DNA from 2 places in the Massilimicrobiota sp. An105 genome. Region 1 is predicted to be linked to the other one. Evidence: a T-box and tRNA genes for the amino acid it is inferred to sense, from the RefSeq annotation. Region 1 holds a T-box; the other holds one or more tRNA genes.

Evidence for each region. A T-box is a leader RNA that pairs with one kind of tRNA and senses whether it is charged. The one in region 1 lies ahead of asnS (asparagine--tRNA ligase), so its partner is inferred to be a tRNA-Asn.
Region 2: it encodes a tRNA-Asn, which carries the amino acid that the T-box ahead of asnS (asparagine--tRNA ligase) is inferred to sense. The anticodon was not compared.

The regions. Positions count from the first base shown of each region.
Region 1 covers NZ_NFLY01000052.1:8,859-12,254, forward strand. The annotation lists gene B5E48_RS11875 (metallophosphoesterase family protein) at 1-100, opposite strand, end outside; gene asnS (asparagine--tRNA ligase) at 183-1,568, opposite strand; T-box leader at 1,607-1,819, opposite strand; gene B5E48_RS11885 (redox-sensing transcriptional repressor Rex) at 1,858-2,496, opposite strand; gene tsaD (tRNA (adenosine(37)-N6)-threonylcarbamoyltransferase complex transferase subunit TsaD) at 2,496-3,396, opposite strand, start outside.
Region 2 covers NZ_NFLY01000006.1:38,739-42,134, forward strand. The annotation lists gene B5E48_RS02535 (hypothetical protein) at 507-686, opposite strand; tRNA gene B5E48_RS02540 (tRNA-Gly) at 827-900, opposite strand; tRNA gene B5E48_RS02545 (tRNA-Leu) at 906-988, opposite strand; tRNA gene B5E48_RS02550 (tRNA-Lys) at 996-1,071, opposite strand; tRNA gene B5E48_RS02555 (tRNA-Thr) at 1,079-1,154, opposite strand; tRNA gene B5E48_RS02560 (tRNA-Val) at 1,164-1,239, opposite strand; tRNA gene B5E48_RS02565 (tRNA-Glu) at 1,243-1,318, opposite strand; tRNA gene B5E48_RS02570 (tRNA-Asn) at 1,326-1,401, opposite strand; gene B5E48_RS02575 (hypothetical protein) at 1,486-1,827, opposite strand; gene B5E48_RS02580 (aminotransferase-like domain-containing protein) at 1,875-3,074, opposite strand; gene B5E48_RS02585 (hypothetical protein) at 3,177-3,396, shown strand, end outside.

The DNA of each region.
Region 1 (3,396 bases):
TTTGTATATAGTCATATGACATCAATAAATCACGCATATATGCTGATTCATTACGATAAACAATATTAAAAAAGGTATTGATAAAGAAGATTTCATTCACTGTCTTTTCACCTCATAATTTTATTATACTACAAATTGAAATAATTGAATATGAAAAAATATAACGGGAATCCCGTTATATTTTAGAATTTTAAGTTTCTTGGTGTTCTTGGGAATGGTTCAACATCTCTAATGTTTTGCATACCTGTCAAATACATTAAGAAACGGTCGAATCCTAGTCCAAATCCAGCATGTTTACATCCACCAAATCTTCTTAAATCCATATACCATTGAAGTCCTTCTTTAGACATTTGTTTTTCATCCATGATTTTTTCTAGAACTTCATATCTTTCTTCACGCTGACTTCCACCAACTAATTCTCCAATTCCTGGCACCAGCAAATCACATGCTGCAACAGTCTTACCATCATCATTTAAACGCATATAGAAAGCTTTAATTTCTTTTGGATAATCTGTTAAGAACACTGGTCCACCTACAATGTTTTCACAGATATAGCGTTCATGTTCACTATTGAGATCCATACCCCATTCAACTTTATTTTCAAACTTAACATCGGCCTGTTTTAAAATATCAATAGCTTCTGTATATGTCATACGTTTAAATTCACTATTTCTGACATGAGTAATTCTTTGAATACATTCTTTATCAATCATCTGTTCAAAGAATTTCATTTCTTCAGGTGCATTTTCTAAAACATAGTCAATACAGTATTTGACCATATCTTCAATTAAATCCATATCATCTTCTAGATCAGCAAAAGCAATTTCTGGTTCAATCATCCAGAATTCACTGGCATGACGTGATGTATTTGAATTTTCAGCTCTAAAAGCTGGTCCAAATGTATAAACATCTCTAAAAGCCATACAGAATGCTTCGACATGTAATTGTCCTGTTACAGTTAAAAATGCTTCTTTACCAAAGAAATCTTTATCAAATTCAGTATTATCAATGGTTGTTGCTCTAAACATTTCTCCAGCACCTTCACCATCATTACTTGTAATTATTGGTGTATGCACATAAACAAAACCTTGTGACTGGAAAAATTCATGAATAGCCATTGATAAAACACTTCTTAATCTAAAAATAGCGTAAAATGTATTGGCACGTGGACGAAGATGAGGAATTTCTCTCATATATTCAAAAGAATGTCTTTTCTTTTGAAGTGGAAAATCTTCATCACATGCACCTTCTACAACAACCTGTGTTGCTTCAATTTCAAAAGGCTGTTTAGCTTCAGGTGTGAGTTTTAATTTTCCTAAAACACGAATAGCACTTCCCGTACTGATATGTTTGATATCATCATAATTTGATAAAGTTTCCTGTAAATATACAATCTGGCAGTTTCTAAAATATGTTCCATCGTTTAAAGCTATAAAACCAACTTTTCCATTATCACGATTTGTACGTACCCATCCATCTAATTCAACATATTCTAAACCTTCAGTTTCAAAATCTTCCCCAGATAAAACCATTTCATACAATTCTCTGACTGTCATAAATTCAAACATGACTCTCTCTCCTCCTTTTTATAAAAAAAGCCGTTCCTAAAAGGAACGACTATAATATCGCGGTACCATCCTCATTCATATTCATCATGAATATGCCCTCTTACCATAACGCTGTTTAGCGGGATAGTCTACTTACATTTCTCCTATCCGGTTCATTGAGTGTTCCATATTATAACAGTTTCTTTTGCTTACACCATCCAAAAGTCGCTATCAAACTTCACTATAATACGTTCTCAAATCATTACCTGTACATCTATTATTAACATCTTTCTCACAAAATTTCAATACTTTATTCATCATTGACATGCATTTTTAAAATCAATTCCTGAATAGCCACAACAACATCGACTGTCTGTACAACAACATCACTATGAACTGTAAAATGTGTATGCGTAAAATCTACAATTCCTTTAATGCCTAAATCCATTAAACGATCGACTGTTTCCTGAACATTTTCACTAATAGCCAATATCGCAATCTTGCAGCCTTGAGGAAATGTTTTTTCTAAATCATCAATATGATAAAGTTTAACCCCAAAGCGTTCTCCAACTTTATTTTGATCCAAATCATAACCACACACAATTTTTCCAACTGTATATTGCCAACGATTATATTTTAAGATGGCACTTCCTAAGTTACCAACACCAATCAAAATAATCGATTCATCTAACCCTAAACCAAGAACATTATTAAGAATATTGATAATTTCCTTTGTATCATATCCGATACCACGTTTACCTAATGTTTCTTTGTGTGTCAAAAAACTAAAATCACGACGAATGGTTGTATCCAAGATTCCTGTTGCTTCAGATAATTCACTTGATAAAAAGTTGTTTTGCCCTTCATGTTGCATATTACGCAATGCCTTTAAATAAACGGGAAAACGTGACATTGTTGCTTTTGAAATTTTATGCTGTTTTTTTTCCATTAAGATTCACCAAGACTTTCCTCTTCTAAATCATATGACGGTTTGACCATTAAGTCAAGTGATGAAAATTTCTGATGTTCAAACATCACACGTGCTGCCGAAGCAATCATAGCTGCATTATCTGTGCAATAGCGCATTGGTGGAAATAAAACAGGTATCTCACTACGCTTTGTCAGTGCTTGTCTTAATCCCTGATTTGCACTGACTCCCCCAGCCACGATAATCTGTTTAACATGATAATCCTGAGCCGCTTTGATTGTTTTAGAAACCAGAACATCAACAGCAACTTCCTGAAAAGAACATGCTAAATCTTGAGGAATAATCTCTTCACCACGCTGTGATGCATTATGACAAAGATTAATCACTGCTGATTTTAAACCACTAAAAGAAAAATTATAGCTTTCATCATTCATGGGTAATGGCAAAGCATAAGTATGTTTTCCTTCTTTGGCCATACGATCAATAACTGGTCCTCCTGGATAAGGTAAATGTAATACACGTCCAACCTTATCGTAAGCTTCTCCAATCGCATCATCTAAAGTCTGACCAATGACTTCAAATGAAAATTCATGTTTCATATAAACAAGTTCACTATGTCCACCACTGACAACTAGACACAAACATGGATATTGAATGTCTTCGACAAGTTCATTAGCATAAATATGTCCAGCAATATGATGAACACCAATCAATGGTTTATGATAAGCTAATGCCAATGTTTTAGCAGCCTGCATCCCAACATGTAAAGATCCTACCAGTCCAGGCCCTTTGGTAACGGCAATGGCATCTATATCCTGCATATTGATTTGGGCTTCATTTAAGGCTGTCTTTAAGACAGTCGATACACATTCTACGTGCATACGACTGGCAATTTCTGGAACAACTCCACCAAACATACGA
Region 2 (3,396 bases), on a different contig from region 1:
AATTGGGCTCATATGTTTAATAATAGGAGAAATCATATCTTGGATTGTTTCTTTTGTTACTTTACCATCTTTTATTCATGGTTTTCTATTAGGTCTATCAGTTGGTTTAAAACTCATTAGTATCATTTTCATATTTATCATCATTATCAATTACCCTAAAGAAAGCAAACAATAACACAAATCATGTTATTTCTTCATTTCGTTTCCCATTCTTCATAAAGAATCTCATTTTTCAAAAAACTATAAATATGAAACATAAAAGAAGTCAAAGATAGAGACTTGTTAATATCTTGACTTCTTTATTGCTGAATACTATGAATCGTTCAAAAATAAGAAACGTCTTTTCATAAATGTGCTACTAATCAGTGAATCATTTTTACGCCCTTTTCCAAACAATCTTTTTATCTAATAGCATTATAAGCAAAATAAGATCCATTATAAAAAGATTCCAATATATATTTTGCATTCTATTTTATTTTTGAGTTCTCTTAACATCTTAAGTTGTTTTAATTAGAATGATAAGACGAATTATCAGAAACTTTTATAAGTGAACTACTATAAGACTGAAGTCTATCCAAATAATTTAATGGAAATTGTTTTAATAACATATACCTTTTCAGATTCTTTTTTAACATTTCAATAGTATCGCTTCTTTTTAACTTCAATTTTTTTACTGAAACATCCATATATCAATCCTCCTTTTGAATTTAGGCACAAAAAAACTATGTTGATTACAACATAGCTTATAGCCGAACCACTGTTATTGAGTTTGCCAAAATAGATATTTAGTTGATATACTCTACATTTTTTTACTCTATTAATCAAATGGAGCGGGTGATGGGAATCGAACCCACGTAGTCAGCTTGGAAGGCTGAAGTTCTACCATTGAACTACACCCGCTTGTCTGGTGCGGATGACAGGACTTGAACCTGCACGCCGAAGCACTAGATCCTAAGTCTAGCGTGTCTGCCAGTTTCACCACATCCGCATATAAATGGTGACCCGCAGGCGACTCGAACGCCTGACCCTCTGATTAAAAGTCAGATGCTCTACCTACTGAGCTAGCGGGTCAAAAACATGGTGCCGGCTAAAGGACTTGAACCCTCAACCTACTGATTACAAGTCAGTTGCTCTACCAATTGAGCTAAGCCGGCATAAAAAAATGGTGGAGGTTAACGGGCTCGAACCGCTGACCCTCTGCTTGTAAGGCAGATGCTCTCCCAACTGAGCTAAACCTCCATATGGTGACCTGTACGGGATTCGAACCCGTGAATGCATGCGTGAAAGGCATGTGAGTTAACCGTTTCTCCAACAGGCCACAAAAATGGCGCTTGAAGTAGGACTCGAACCTACGACCGATCGGTTAACAGCCGATTGCTCTACCAACTGAGCTATTCAAGCATTTTTGATTGCCTAAATATATTATCATATCATTTCATGTAATGCAAGTCTTTTTTTAAAAAAAAATAGAAGTCATTTTGACTTCTATAAATATTCTCCATTTTTACCCCAATTTTCAAACTCTTGAATTGAAAGATATTGCTGTTCCACAGGTATTTTTGTTATACGTTCAATTTCTTTTAATAATTTTTCAGCAAACTCTTTTTTATATTGATAATCTGTTGTATGAAAAAGCTGACAAGATATTTTCATACATTCCATTTCCTGTCCTCTAAAATACATGACTTGATTATCTTCAATATGAATCATTAAGTTTTCTTCTTTTTTATTAGGTAAAATAGAAATTAATTGACCAGCACTTTCTTTTAATGCTTTTTCTTGATTTAATGTTAATGTTTTTGTTGTTGTAAATGTTATATACGGCATACTATTTTTCCTCCCATTTATCCATTATATATAAACAGCTTTAAAAATTATGACGAAATAGATAACATTTCATATGTTATTTCACCTAAAATCTTCACTCCTTCTTTGATCTTTTCATTGGTTGGTGTTGAATAATTCATTCTAAAACTATGACATTCTTTCGTATCATCATCTAAGAATGCATTTCCTGGTACAACTGCCACATTCTTTTCCAAAGCTTTTTTCACAAATGTCAACATATCAACACTTTCAGGCAATGTCACCCAGATAAACATTCCACCTGTTGGTATTGTATATTGAACATCCGGATGAAAATGTTTTTTCATTTCATCAAGCATTAAGTGACATTTTTGTTTATAAATCATTCGAATACGTTCAATATGTGCATCCATATCATAATTTTGAAGATATCGTGCCATAACTTTTTGAGCCCAAAGATTAGAATGAACATCACTGGCCTGTTTGGCAACTGTCATTTTTTGAATAATCGCTTTTGGTGCTATACAACAAGCCACACGCATTCCAGGCGCAATAATTTTAGAAAGACTTGCTGCATAAATAACCAATCCATCTTCATCCAGTGATTTTATAGAAGGAATAGCTTCACCTTCAAATCTTAAATCACCATAAGGATTATCTTCTAAAATAAGAACACCATTGTCTTTAGCTAATTTTAAAATTTCTTTTCTGACTTCCAATGACATTGTCATTCCTGTTGGATTTTGAAAATTAGGTATCAGATACATAAATTTTGGTTTTGGCTCCATTTGTAAAGCCTGTTTTAAAGACTTTAAATCTAATTGTCCATTTTTATATTCAATACCTCTTAAAACAGCACCTAATGATTTAAATGCATTTAAAGCTCCTAAAAAACTAGGATTTTCACAAATCACAACGTCACCTTCATTACATAATATTTTAGCCACAAATTCCATAATCTGTTGTGATCCAGAAGTAATTATCATTTGATCATCAGCTTTCATAACCTGTTCATGACGATTAAAAAAGTGTGTCGCTGCCTGAATCAATTCCTGATCTCCTTCAGTAATTCCATACTGTAAAACACTAATAGGCTCATTAGTCAATATATCTGCAGATATTTTTTCAATTTCTTTAACTGGAAATGCTTCCGCTGATGGATTTCCTCCAGCAAAACTAATCATCTTTGGATCAGATGTTGCCTTTAATATTTCTCTAATTGCAGATGCCTTTACATTTGACATACGTTTTGCAAATTGATATTCCATCATAAAACCCCCTTATCTTATTGTTTATTATAAACCAATTTCATGAGAATAACTAGATATTTATCTCAACTAGCGATATAATAGATATAGGTGGTGATAGAAATGCAAGTTATTGTCGTTGTTTTAAATAAACTTGACTGTTTAGATGATTTGCTTGCAAACTTAAAAAGAGCCGGGGTACGTGGTGGAACAATCATTGAATCTACTGGTATGATAAAGACAATAGATGATTCTGATGAAAGCTATCTTTTAGGATCATTACGTTTGTTCTTAGAAAATCCCCGTCCTGAAAGTCGCACTATCTTTTTTATCGTAGAAGATG